2 regions of the Actinoplanes ianthinogenes genome follow, and region 1 is predicted to be linked to the other one. Evidence: riboswitches for the same ligand, from Rfam matches in the RefSeq annotation. Region 1 holds a riboswitch; the other holds the start of a gene.
The links. Region 1 has a riboswitch for glycine ahead of gcvT (glycine cleavage system aminomethyltransferase GcvT). Riboswitches for the same ligand answer to the same signal wherever they lie in the genome.

Region 1 (6,911 bases):
CATCACCCTGCTGCACGACGGGGTGGCCGGCGAGCCGTCCAAGGCCACGATCGGCTACGCCCCGGCCGCCACCACGGTCTCCCCGGCGAACATCACCACGGCCGGTGGCACCTCGGTGACCATCACCGGCACCGGGTTCTCCGAGGTGGACGTGAAGGACCCGGCCGCGGTGAAGTTCGGTGCGGCGAACGCGACCAGCTTCACGGTCAAGTCGGCCACCCAGATCGTCGCGGTGGCCCCGGCGGGCGTGAACGGGACGGCCGAGGTCACCGTGAAGACCGCCGGCGGAACGGGCCGGGCGACGGTCGACTACCGGTCACCGCTCGGCATCGAGGTTCCGGCCGGCACGGTCGCCAAGGCCAGCGGCGGGACGGTCACCCTCAAGGTCACCGGCGGCACGGCCGGGGCGACGCAGAAGGACTTCACGGCCGAGGCGATCACCGCCCGGGTCGGCGACGCGAAGGCCACGGTGACCTGGGTGGACGCCACGCACGTGAGGGTGGCGCTGCCGGCCTCGAACGCCCCGTCGGCCGGCGTGACGCTGCTGCACGACGAGGTGCCGGGCGCCCCGGCCACGGTCGGCTACGTGCCGGTGGTGGTGAGCCTGTCGGCCAGGAGCGACGTGGTCGCCGGGGGCTCGAAGGTGACCGTGAAGGTGGCCGGCGGCGACGTCGCGGCGGCGAAGAACTTCAAGTTCGGCGACAAGGCCGCCGAGTGCACCGCGCAGGGCACCGGGTCGGCCACGGCGTACCAGTGCGTTGTCCCGGTCGCGAGCCAGCCCGGCACGACCTGGGTCTCCTTCACCTCCAGCACCGGCGTCGCCAGCCGCTTCTCGGTCGCGGCGATCTTCGCGTACAGCGACCTGGACTGACCGGCAACACTCCCGTAACTTTCGACGAACATCAATCTGAGGTAACGTCCGCTGGGAGCGCTCCCACCTTCGCTTGAGAAGGAGTTCCCCCATGACCCGTTCCCTCCGCGCCCTGTTAGCCGCGGGCGTATTGGCCGCCGCCGCGATCACCGGAGTGATCGCGGCGGGTCCGGCCCAGGCCGACACCCAGATCTGCGAGCAGTACGGCTCCACCACCATCGGCGGCCGCTACGTGGTGATGAACAACCGCTGGGGCACCAGCGCCCAGCAGTGCATCAACGTCACCAGCACCGGCTTCGCCATCACCACCCAGCAGGGCGTCGGCAGCACCAGCGGCGCCCCGGTGTCGTACCCGGCCGTCTTCTACGGCTGCCACTACACCAACTGCTCGCCCGGCACCAACCTGCCCATGCAGGTCAGCCAGATCAGCAGCGCGACCAGCAGCATCAGCTACAACTACGTCTCCGGCGCCACCTACGACGCGGCCTACGACATCTGGCTCGACCCGTCGCCGAAGAAGGACGGCGTGAACGCCCAGGAGATCATGATCTGGTTCAACCGGCAGGGCTCGATCCAGCCGATCGGTTCCCGGACCGCCACGGCCACCATCGGCGGGCGCACCTGGGAGGTGTGGACCGGCAGCAACGGTTCCAACGCCGTCGTCTCCTACGTCGCGCCGTCCCCGATCGCCAGCTGGAGTTTCAGCGTCCTGGACTTCATCAACGACACCAAGACGCGCAGCTCGGTCACCAACTCGTGGTACCTGACCAGCATCCAAGCCGGCTTCGAGCCGTGGATCGGCGGCACCGGCCTGGCCGTCACCAACTTCTCCGCGGCGGTCAACGGCGGCGGATCCCCGTCCTCGCCGCCGCCGTCCAGCCCGCCGAGCGGCTCGGCGGCCTGCCGGGTCACCTACGCGACCAACGTCTGGAACACCGGCTTCACCGCCGACGTCACGGTGGCCAACACCGGCAGCGCCGCGATCAACGGCTGGAGTCTGGGCTTCACGCTGCCCTCCGGCCAGTCCGTCACCGGCTCCTGGAACGCCACGCTGAGCGGCACGTCCGGCGCGATCACGGCACGCAACGTCAGCCACAACGGCAGCATCGCGGCCGGCGCCAGCACGTCGTTCGGCTTCCAGGGCACCTACAGCGGCTCGTTCACCGCCCCGACCGGATTCACCTTGAACGGCACGGCCTGCACCCGGGCCTGACCCGGCGACCCGGTCCGGCATCGCTGCCGGACCGGGTTCAGCACTCGATGACGTTGACCGCGAGCCCGCCCCGCGACGTCTCCTTGTACTTGATCTTCATGTCCGCGCCGGTCTCCTTCATGGTCTTGATGACCTTGTCGAGCGACACGTGGTGCTTCCCGTCCCCGCGCAGCGCCATCCGCGCCGCGGTGACCGCCTTGACCGCCGCCATCCCGTTGCGCTCGATGCACGGGATCTGCACCAGCCCGCCCACCGGGTCGCAGGTCAGGCCCAGGTTGTGCTCCATGCCGATCTCCGCGGCGTTCTCCACCTGCTCCGGCGTCCCGCCGAGCACCTCGGCCAGCCCGGCCGCCGCCATCGCGCACGCCGAGCCGACCTCGCCCTGGCAGCCGACCTCGGCGCCGGAGATCGAGCCGTTCTCCTTGAACAGCAGGCCGATCGCGCCGGCCGTCAGCAGGAACCGGACCACGCCCTCCGGCGAGGCGCCCGGCACGAAGTCCAGGTAGTACCGCAGCACGGCCGGGATGATCCCCGCGGCGCCGTTGGTGGGCGCGGTCACCACGCGACCTCCGGCCGCGTTCTCCTCATTGACGGCCATCGCGTACGCCGTGAGCCACTCCATGGAGTGCACCTGCGGGTCCCCGGCGGCGCGCAGCTGGCGGGCGGTCGCCGCGGCCCGGCGCCGCACCTTCAGCCCGCCGGGCAGCACGCCCTCGGCGTCCAGTCCCGCGGACACGCACTCGTGCATCACCTTCCAGATGCCGAGCAGCCCCTCCCGCACCTCGTCCGCCGAGCGCCAGGCGCCCTCGTTGACGAGCATGATCCGCGAGATGGACAGCCCGGTCGTCCGGGTGAGTTCCAGCAGCTCGGCCCCGGAGGAGAACGGATAAGCCACCGCCGTTTTGTCCGGATTTATCATCGAACTTACGACAAATCCGCCGCCAACCGAGAAGTACTTCTTGCTGAACAGCTCTTCCCCACCGGCTCCGAGCGCCGTGAAGATCATCCCGTTGGGGTGCTCCGGCAACGCCCGCCGCCGGTGCAGCACCAGGTCGACGTCGAGCGAGCCGATCCGGCCGTCCGCCGGCGGCTCCAGCGTGGTGTCCACGGTCTCCGGATCGTGCCCCATCAGCCCCAGGAGCACCGCCCGCGGCGTCCCGTGCCCGTGCCCGGTGGCCCCGAGCGACCCGAACAGCTCCGCCCGCACCCCGCTCACCCGGGAGTCGAGATGCGCGGTGAACATCCGGGCGGCCCGCATCGGCCCCACGGTGTGCGAGCTCGACGGCCCGATGCCGACGGAGAAGAGGTCAAAGACCGAGACAGCCATGACCCCGCCCATCGGCCCGCGCCCCGGCGAACTGAGGTATCACGACGTCTCCCCCGCGATCAGCGCCTCGTACTCGACGTCGGAGAGCGTCACCGGCGTCCCGCTGATCCGCAGCCGGTACAGCCACCCCTTGCCGTACGGATCCGAGTTGATCAGCGCCGGATCGTCGACGACCGCCTGGTTGACCTCGACGATCTCGCCGTCGGCCGGGGCGTAGACCTCGCTCACCGACTTGGTCGACTCGATCTCCCCGGCCGGGTCGCCGGCGCTGACCACCGTGCCCACCTCGGGCAGCTCGACGAAGACGACGTCACCGAGCGCGTCCGCGGCGAACGAGGTGATCCCGACCGTGGCGATCTCCTCCTCGGTCAGCCATTCGTGATCCTTGGTGAAACGCATGGTCCGACCTCGCTATCGCTTGTAGAAGGGCAGGGAGACGATCTCGGCGGCCTCGCGGGTCCCGCGGACGTCGACCACCAGGGAACCGCCGGCGCGATCCCGGGCCACGTAGGCCAGCGCGATCGGGTGCCCGAGCGTGGGCGACGGCGCCCCGCTGGTCACCTCGCCGACCTTCGCCCCGGTCACCGCGTCGAGCACCGCGTGGCCGGCCCGCGGCGAGCGCCGCCCCTTGGTCACCAGCCCGACCAGCTCGGTCTCGGGCGTGACCGTCCGCAAAGCCGCCGCACCGACGAAGTCCGACTTGTCCAGCGCGACCACCCGGCCCAGCCCGGCGTGGAACGGCGTGGTGCGCACCGTCAGCTCGTGCCCGTACAGCGGCATCCCGGCCTCCAGCCGCAGCGTGTCCCGGCAGGCCAGCCCGGCCGGCTGGGCCCCGGCCGCCTGCGCCCACTCCCAGATCGCCTCGGCGTCCGCGTTCGCGCAGTAGATCTCGAACCCGTCCTCGCCGGTGTACCCGGTCCGGGCCAGCAGCACGTCCTTGCCGGCCAGCCGCTCCGCCTTGATCCCGTAGTACCGCAGGTCGGCGTGCTCCCCGACGACCCGCACGGCGTCCGGCCCCTGCACCGCGACGAGCGCCCGGTCCAGCGCCGTGATCGTCACCGCGAACCCACCGGAGTACTCCCCCAGCATCGCGATCACGATCGGCGCGTTCGCGGCGTTCGCCACCACCAGGAACCGCTGCGGCTCCAGCCGGTAGACGACCAGGTCGTCGAGCACGCCACCGTTGGTGTGGCACAGCATCGTGTACTTGGCCCGCCCCACGGCGACCGCCGACAGCCGCCCGACCAGGGCGTAATCCAGGAAGGCGGCCGCTTCCGGCCCGCTCACCTCGATCTGTCCCATGTGGCCCAGGTCAAAGAGCCCGACCGATTTCCGTACGCTGTGGTGCTCGGCGACGTCGCTGCCGTACCGGACCGGCATCTCCCAGCCGGCGAACCCGGTGAATGAGGCGCCGAGACGCTGATGAACGTGGTGAAGCGCGGTGCGTCGCAACAGGGAGGCTCCTTGACAGTCGGCCTCCCTCGCTCTGTCATGGGGCCTGAGAGGTTCACCGCCGGGGGCGGCTTGCACCTTGGGCGCAGCTCACGGGAGCTGACTTTCCAGAGTCGCCTGACCGTTGCGGTACGTGTGCCTGAGAGATTCTTGAGGGAGATTTGCTCCTTCGGCGACCCGTCTCGCTTCCCAGCGGACGAGTGCTCTCCCGCAGCGGCGTCGCGGCGAAGTCTTCTTTTGTGCTTCGGAAGCTATCAGGCCGCGCCGGAGCCATCAAGATCCACTGGCCGTGTCGCCCTTCTCCCCCGCCGCGGCCAGCCGGCCCAGCGCCGGCAACGCCCTGATGATCGCCTCGCTGTCGGCCGGCTCCAGCCGCGCGAACATGCCGTCCAGCGTCGCCGCGTAGTGCGCGTAGGTGCGGGCCAGCAGGTCCCGCCCGGACCGCGTCGCGCCGACCAGGACGCCACGCCCGTCGTTCGGGTCCGGCACCCGCTGGACCAGCCCGGACCGCTCCATCCGGCCGACCAGCTGGGTCATCCCGGGCTGCGACGCCCGGGTCAGCCGGGCCAGGTCGGTCACCCGCGCCGGGCCCTCGTCGCTGAGCCGGCGCAGCACCGAGAGCGCGATCGAGCTCGGGTTGTCCGGGCCCTCCAGCTGCCGCAGAAAACGGACCAGCTGCGCGAGCACCGGCAGCAGCTGCGATCCACGACTCTCGTCGCTCATGGGGAAGACCTCATCACGGCGGCACGGGTGAAACCTTCCAGATCCTTTCGTACGCCGGCCGCCGCCGTTGCCCCGCCCTCGACCGGGTCGGCCCTGCCCCAAAAGTCCGCCTTTAACCCAGACGGGACGTTAGGGGTAAGGAGCGTCTGGTTACCGCCGATAGGAACAGTGGATCCCGACTGCGGGCGGTCACGACGGCGTTGCCGCCGGGCGGGAGCATGCGGGGGGTTCACATGCGCTGGTTGAACGACCTGTCGGTCCGGTTGAAGCTGTACACGGCGGTGCTGGTGGCGGCCCTGGCCGCGATGGCGGTCGGCCTGCTCGGCCTGGTCCGGCTGCACTCCACCGCTGATGCGGCGGAGTACCTGTACAGCCAGAACCTGGTGCCGATCGCCCAGCTCGGCGTGGTCGGTCAGGGTGTGCAACGCTCCTGGAGCGAGCTGATGAGCCTGCTGATCAGTCATGACCCGGCCGCGCGAGAGGCCGACAAGCAGGCCATCGCCGCCGCGGACGCCGACGCCGACAAGGCCTTCGCCGACTACACCGCCACCGACATGACCGGCCGGGAGGCGGCGGTCGAACGGTTCCGCACCGCCCTGGTCACGCTGCGCAAGGCCCGCGAGGAGCAGTTGGTGCCGCTGGCCGCCGCCGGCGACCTGAACGGATTCCAGAAGGCCCGGGACACGGCCGCACGACCGGCATTGAACGCGGCGCAGGCCGCCCTGACCGAGCTGGTCGGCATCGAGACGCGGGTGGCGCAGGAGAAGCGAGCCGAGACGGCGGCCGACTACCACACCGCGCGTAACCAGATGATCGTGGTCCTGGTGATCGGGGTGGCGGCCGCGCTGGCGCTGGCGGTCCTGGTGGTCCGCGGGATCATGAGCACGCTCGACGCGGTGGGCCGGGTCAGCCGGGCACTGGCCGCCGGGGACCTGACGGTGACGGCGGCGGTCACCGGCCGGGACGAGCTGGGCCGGATGGCGACCGAGCTGGACACCGGCATCGCCGCGGTCCGCACCAGCGTGGACCAGATGGGGCAGGTGGCGGTCACGCTGTCGTCCGCCTCCGACGAGCTGTCCACGATCAGCACGCAGCTCCAGACCGGCGCGGCCGAGGCCGCCGAACGGGCCAACACGGCCATGGCGGCCTCCGAGGAGATCAACACCGGGGTGCAGACCATCGCGGCCGGCGCCGAGCAGATGAGCGCCTCGATCGCCGAGATCGCCTCCAGCGCGGCGCAGGCGGCCGAGGTGTCGCAGCAGGGCACCTCGGTCGCGCAGCGGACCACCGCGCAGGTCGCCGAGCTGGGCGTGGCCAGCGCGGAG
Region 2 (6,911 bases), 160 kb from region 1:
GTCTGGCTCTTCACCACGGTGACCGGCACGTCCAACTCCTCCGCGACCTGCTCGACGCTGTGGTCGGCGAAGAACCGCAGCAGCACGATCGAGCGGTCACGGGCGGGCAGCCGGCCGAGCGCGTCCATCATCGCGATCCGCAGGTCCCGGTTCACCGAGTAGGACGGTTCGCGCATCTCGCCCGGCGTCGCTTCGGTGGAGCTGCGCCGGCGCCGGTAGTCGAGGTACGTCCGCAACAGCACCTTCTGGGCGTACGCCGAAAGGTTTTCGCTCATCGCGGCCCGCTCCCAGCTCAGGAACAGCTTGGTCAGCGTGGTCTGGGTCAGGTCCTGGGCGAGATGCCAGTCACGGCAGAGCTGGAAGGCGGTGCTGTGCAGACGCGGGGAACTGTCCGACGCGAAGCGCGTGAACTCCTCGGTCGTCGCGGGCGCGCGACAGGGCGCCGGACCAGGGGGGTCGAGGAGTTCAAGCATGGCCAGGGTGTCGCCTTCTGTGCAGCGGCGGCGGCTCGCATCGCCACTGTGGACCGTCTCGGTGAAACGCGAGCGCCAAGGTACGCGCTCCGTCCCCGTTCGTGGGGGCGGACGGTGAGAGTGGCACGCAATAGGTAGAGAAGGCTCGGAAGCCACTATGAGCGGGCTGTGACCCGGTTCTCCAGCGCCGCGCGCAGCGGTCCGGCCTTCGCCGCGGCCTCGGCGACCTCGGCCTGCGGGTCGCTGTCGGCGGTGATCCCGCCGCCGGCCCAGGCGTGCACCCGGGTGCCGTCGACCGCCACGGTCCGGATGCTCAGGCCCAGGTCGAGGTGGTCGTGACCGATCCAGCCCAGGGCGCCCATGCTCACCCCGCGCCCGACCGGCTCCAGGGCCGCGATCTGGTCGAGGGCGGCGAGCTTCGGCGCGCCGGTGACGCTGCCGCCGGGGCAGACCGCGCGGAGCAGGTCGGCGAGCCCGACATCGCCGTCCAGGGGCGCGGAGACGACCGATTCGGCCTGCCAGAGACCACACCATCGGCGGACCGCGAACAGCTCGTCGACGCGCACCGGCCCGGTCCCGGGCAGCCGGGCGAGGTCGTTGCGCTCCAGGTCGACGATCATGACGTGCTCGGCGCGTTCCTTCGCGGAGGCGAGCAGGTCCCGGCGCCCGGCCTCGGTGGCCGGGCGGGTGCCCTTGATCGGGCGGGTGAGCACCCGGCCGTCGCGGACCTCGACCAGGGTCTCCGGCGAGGCGGTGGCGAGCGCCCAGCGTCCCTCGGCGTCGCCGAGGACGCCGCCGTACTTGGCGCCGGGCAGGGCCGCGACGCGGCGCAGGGCCGCGGTCGGATTTCCGACGTACGCCGCGGCCGCGTGCCCGACCACGTTGACCTGGTAGACGTCGCCCCGCCCGATCGCCTCGCGGACCTGCTCAACGGCGTGCGCGTGCTGTTCTGGGGTCCAGCTGGCCTGCCAGGGGTGCAGTTGCCAGCCCGGTTCATGCTGAGCTGAACCGGGAGCACCCCGGTTGGTGTGTACCCAGACGACGGCGTACACGTCCGGAACCACAGGGACCGGACTGGGGCCGCCCGGAGTGGCGTTGATCATCACGCATCCGGCATCCGCGGATACGTACAGCGACGCTCCGCAAATATCGGAATAGCCGTCCGGTTGAGATTTGTCATCCGAACGGCCAAGGTTTCGCACCGCTAGTCCGTTGTCTCCGAGAAACCCGGTCAGAAGCTCGGCAGGGTCACCGGAATCACCCCGGTGCCACTCGAAGACACGTAACGCATGGTGACGGGCATGGCAGGCGGTCGGAGCCGCCGGCGGAGCACCGGGAGGAGGTGCCGGAGAGTGGTCACCGGACCCCTGCGCGTGGACCATCGATACGGCGAAACCGCGGGCCGATGCCGTCACCGCAGTGAACCGTTCTCGTTCGATCTGAGGTAACGTTCGACCCCGACTTTGTGAGCCTTCACACAGCCCCCGACCGGAGTAAACCCAAGATGTGCCAGCACCGAACCCCCTGCCCTCCAGCCGACGCCATCGACCGCGAGGCCGCCCGCACAGTGGCGACCTTCTGCGAACAGGGCTGGAGCCTGCTCTGCAACGGCGTCATCGTTTTCGAGGACACCGGAGAGCTCCTTCCGGACGGTACGACCATCGAGCCGCACCGCGGTCCGGCAGTCCACGCCCTCGCTGCTTAGTCACTGAGAGTAACAAAACGAGCGCCCCGTTTACCGAAGACGGCGCAGGCCGCGATCCGTGGACCGCGACCTGCGCACGACCGGCGATCGTCAGCTCTCGAACGCCTCCGGCGAGGGGCAGGAGCAGACCAGGTTCCGGTCCCCGTACGCCCCGTCGATGCGGCGCACCGGCGGCCAGTACTTCGCCGTCCGGTCCACGCCCTCCGGGAAACCGGCCACCGAGCGCGGGTACGGGTGTGACCACTCGTCCGCGGCGACCGCCGAGGCGGTGTGCGGCGCGTTCGCGAGAGGGTTGTCGTCCCTGGGCCAGACGCCCGCGGCGACCTGGTCGATCTCGCCCTTGATGGCGATCATCGCGTCGCAGAACCGGTCCAGCTCCGCGAGGTCCTCGCTCTCGGTCGGCTCCACCATCAGGGTGCCGGCGACCGGGAACGACATGGTCGGCGCGTGGAAGCCGTAGTCGATCAGCCGCTTCGCCACGTCGTCCACGCTGACGCCGGTGGCCTTGGTGATCGGCCGCAGGTCGAGGATGCACTCGTGCGCGACCAGGCCGTGCTCGCCCGCGTAGAGCACCGGGTAGTGCTCGCGCAGCCGTGCCGCCACGTAGTTGGCCGCCAGCACCGCCGTCGCGGTCGCCTGAGCCAGGCCGTCCGGGCCCATCATCCGCACGTACGCCCACGAGATCGGCAGGATGCCGGCCGAGCCGTGCGCGGCGGCCGAGACCGCGTGGTGGTCGCCCGGCTCCAGCGGGTTGCCGGGCAGGAAGTCGGCGAGGTGGGCGCGGACCGCGACCGGGCCGACGCCGGGACCGCCACCGCCGTGCGGGATGCAGAACGTCTTGTGCAGGTTCAGGTGCGAGACGTCGGCGCCGAACTTGCCCGGCTTGGCGAAACCGACCAGGGCGTTCAGGTTGGCCCCGTCGACGTAGACCTGGCCGCCGGCCTCGTGCACCCGCTCGCAGAGCTCGGCGATGCCGGTCTCGTAGACACCGTGGGTGGACGGGTAGGTCACCATGATCGCCGACAGCGCGTCGCGGTGCTTCTCGATCTTGGCGGCCAGGTCGGTCAGGTCGACGTTGCCGTTCTCGTCGCAGGCGACCACGACGACCCGCATGCCGGCCATGACCGCGCTCGCCGCGTTGGTACCGTGCGCCGAGGACGGGATCAGGCAGACGTCGCGGTGCAGTTCCCCCCGCGAGCGGTGGTAGCCGCGGATGGCCAGCAGACCGGCCAGCTCGCCCTGGGAGCCGGCGTTCGGCTGGACGCTGACCGCGTCGTACCCGGTGATCTCCGCCAGCCAGGCCTCCAGCTGGCCGACCAGGCTCTCGTAGCCCTCGGTCCGCGAGGCCGGCGCGAACGGGTGGATGTTCGCGAACTCCGGCCAGGTGACCGCCTCCATCTCGGTGGTGGCGTTCAGCTTCATCGTGCAGGAGCCCAGCGGGATCATGCCGCGGTCCAGCGCGTAGTCCCGGTCGGAGAGCTTGCGCAGGTAGCGCAGCATGCCGGTCTCGGAGTGGTGGGTGTTGAACACCGGGTGGTGCAGGTAGTCGCTGGTCCGGGCCAGCGCCTTGGCGCCGCAGACGGCGGGCTCGGCGACGGTGGCGCCGAAGGCGGCGAGCACGGTTTCTACGTGCGCGGCCGTGGTGGTCTCGTCGGTCGAGATCGACACCCGGTCGGCGTCGACCAGCCGCAGATCCACACCGTTCGCGGCGGCGGCCGCCACGATCTGCTCGGCGCGGCTGGGCACCACCGCGGTGACCGTGTCGAAGAACGCCCGGTGGGCGACCTCGATGCCGGCCGCGGTGAGGCTGCCGGCCAGGGTCAGCGCGTGGTCGTGCACCCGCTTGGCGATGGCGCGCAGGCCGGCCGGGCCGTGGTAGACCGCGTACATGCTGGCCATCACGGCGAGCAGGACCTGGGCGGTGCAGATGTTGCTGGTCGCCTTCTCCCGGCGGATGTGCTGCTCGCGGGTCTGCAACGCGAGCCGGTACGCCGGAGCGCCGTCGGCGTCTTTCGACACCCCGACCAGGCGGCCGGGCAGGCTGCGCTCCAGGCCGCCGCGCACCGCCAGGTAGCCGGCGTGCGGGCCGCCGAAGCCCAGGGGCACGCCGAAGCGCTGCGTCGTGCCGGCCGCGATGTCCGCGCCGATCTCGCCCGGGGCCCGCAGCAGGGTCAGCGCGAGCAGGTCGGCGGCGACCGTGACCAGGGCGCCCTTGGCGTGCGCGGCCTCGATCAGGGCGGCGTGGTCGCGGACCGCGCCGGACGCGCCGGGGTATTGCAGGTGCAGGCCGAAGTACTCCTCGGGCAGCTGCTCGGTGTCCAGGTCGACCAGCTCGACCTGGATGCCCAGCGGTTCGGCCCGGGTGCGCAGCACGGCCAGGGTCTGCGGGAACGTGTCGGCGTCCACCGCGTACACCAAGCTCTTGACCTTGGAAGCGCGGCGCGCGAGCGTCATGGCCTCCGCGACCGCCGTGGCCTCGTCGAGCATCGACGCGTTCGCCGTGGTGAGCCCGGTCAGGTCGGTGACCACGGTCTGGAAATTGAGCAGGGCCTCCAGGCGGCCCTGGCTGATCTCCGGCTGGTACGGCGTGTACGCGGTGTACCACGCCGGATTCTCCAGCACGTTCCGCTTGATCACCGCGGGCGTGTGGGTGCCGTAGTAGCCGAGCCCGATCATCGGGGTGACCAGCGTGTTGCGGCCGGCGATGGCACGCAGCTCGGCGATCGTCTCCTCCTCGCCGGCGCCGGCCGGCAGGTCCAGCGCGCCGTGGAACCGGATCGACTCCGGGATCGCGGCGTCCATCAGCTGATCGAGCGACTCGTACCCGATCGCTTTGAGCATCTCCGCCTGCTCATCGGCCTGCGGGCCGATGTGCCGATGGGTGAATGACGACGTCATGGGCGACTCCAAGGCTTGAGAAGGCTGACAAAGCCCTCCCCCTCTGTCATACCCACGAAAAGGGCACTTCAGAGTCGCCTGCCCGCGCGGTCCGTTTGCCTGTAGAGATTCCGGGGAGGAGTTGCCCCTTCGGCGCCTGGATGTGCAGGTCTCTCCCGCGCGGCTGGTTCCCAACCTACCAGTGGACCCCGTCAAGATCGGAATGCCTAGGCTGGGCGTGTGACGTATTCCGCTGCTCTTGATCGTTACGAGTCCATGACCTACCGCCGCGCCGGGCGCAGCGGCCTCAAGCTGCCCGCCATCTCGCTGGGCCTGTGGCACAACTTCGGCGACACCCGGCCCGCCGACCGCCAGCGCGACATCGTCCGCCGCGCCTTCGACCTCGGCGTCACCCACTTCGACCTGGCCAACAACTACGGGCCGCCGCCCGGCAGCGCGGAGACCGACTTCGGCCGGATCCTGGCGGCCGACTTCCGGCAGCACCGCGACGAGATGATCATCTCCAGCAAGGCCGGCTACACCATGTGGGACGGCCCCTACGGCGACTTCGGCTCGCGGAAATACCTGGTCAGCTCGCTGGACCAGTCGCTGAAGCGGCTCGGCGTCGACTACGTCGACATCTTCTACCACCACCGGCCCGACCCGGACACTCCGCTCGAGGAGACGATGGGCGCGCTGGACCACATCGTGCGCTCCGGGAAAGCGCTCTACGTCGGGCTGAGCAACTACAAGTCCGAGCAGACCGCGCGGGCCGCCGCGATCCTGCGCGACCTGGGCACGCCGCTGCTGATCCATCAGCCGTCGTACTCGATCCTGAACCGCTGGATCGAACACGACCGGCTGCTCGACACCCTGGCCGACGCGGGCGCCGGCTGCATCGCGTTCAGCCCGTTGCAGCAGGGTCTGCTCACCGACCGCTACCTCAACGGCATCCCGGACGACTCCCGCATCCGGACCAGCGTGTTCCTCAACGAGGAGGCACTCGACGCCAAGACCCTCGGACGGCTGCACGCCCTCAATGACATCGCCAAGCGGCGGGGGCAGTCGCTGGCGCAGCTGGCCCTCGCGTGGGCCCTGCGCGACGAGCGGATGACCAGCCTGATCATCGGCGCGTCCAGCGTCCAGCAGCTGGAGAACAACATCGCCGCCCTGGACAATTTGTCGCTCAGCGACGCCGAACTCGGCGACATCGACGGGACGGTCCTGGACCTCTGACGTACCGCCGGGAGCGGCCTGGAGGTGGCGGGCTCGTCCGATCAAGATCAAATTCTTGCTGACTCGGGCCGCGCTGATCACTGATCGTCGCTCCCGCCAGGGACCCTTCCGGGACGGGCAGGACGCTGGCGCGTCCCGAACGCCCGACCCGGAAGGGCGACGTCCGCGGCTGGTTCCGGAGATCAAACCCGGGCCCATGACTCCCGAGATCAGTACTGCTTGGTTGAGTGCCTCGTGTTGTCTACAGGTGGGGTGTCTCGTGCCGACTCTGGGGCGGATATATCCGGATATACCCTCGCGGTAAACGCAGCCTTCAGCCGGATGTACGCGCGCGGCAAACGCGGCCCTCAGGCGGATATACCCGCGCGGCAAACGCGGCCCTCAGGCGGCGAGGCGAAGCAGGCCGGCGAAAAGGAAGACGGCGGCCGCTACGGCGAGCAGCACCCGGGGCGTGCGCAAGCCGCGCCACCAGGGCAACGCCCAAAGCAGCGCCCACAGGCCGAGAAAGCCGAGCACGTGCACTCGCACCACGACCCAGGTGACCTCCCCGCAACCGTTGACCGGGAGGACCTCGTCGCAGATGGCCGGCGGTTCAGTGCCATGACCGAGGATCATCACTC

Region 2: another riboswitch for glycine. It lies ahead of gcvP (aminomethyl-transferring glycine dehydrogenase); the one in region 1 lies ahead of gcvT (glycine cleavage system aminomethyltransferase GcvT).

Annotation. Positions count from the first base shown of each region.
Region 1 is NZ_AP023356.1:444,116-451,026, forward strand. Features, by position in the region: gene Aiant_RS02135 (IPT/TIG domain-containing protein) at 1-871, shown strand, start outside; gene Aiant_RS02140 (glycoside hydrolase family 12 protein) at 963-2,084, shown strand; gene Aiant_RS02145 (L-serine ammonia-lyase) at 2,122-3,411, opposite strand; gene gcvH (glycine cleavage system protein GcvH) at 3,451-3,810, opposite strand; gene gcvT (glycine cleavage system aminomethyltransferase GcvT) at 3,823-4,863, opposite strand; glycine riboswitch at 4,896-4,976, opposite strand; glycine riboswitch at 4,981-5,084, opposite strand; gene Aiant_RS02160 (MarR family winged helix-turn-helix transcriptional regulator) at 5,137-5,586, opposite strand; gene Aiant_RS02165 (methyl-accepting chemotaxis protein) at 5,820-6,911, shown strand, end outside.
Region 2 is NZ_AP023356.1:283,350-290,260, forward strand. Features, by position in the region: gene Aiant_RS01385 (SigE family RNA polymerase sigma factor) at 1-473, opposite strand, end outside; gene Aiant_RS01390 (chorismate-binding protein) at 629-1,855, opposite strand; gene Aiant_RS01395 (DUF5999 family protein) at 1,978-2,178, shown strand; gene gcvP (aminomethyl-transferring glycine dehydrogenase) at 2,269-5,076, opposite strand; glycine riboswitch at 5,154-5,244, opposite strand; gene mgrA (L-glyceraldehyde 3-phosphate reductase) at 5,332-6,291, shown strand; gene Aiant_RS01410 (hypothetical protein) at 6,673-6,911, opposite strand, start outside.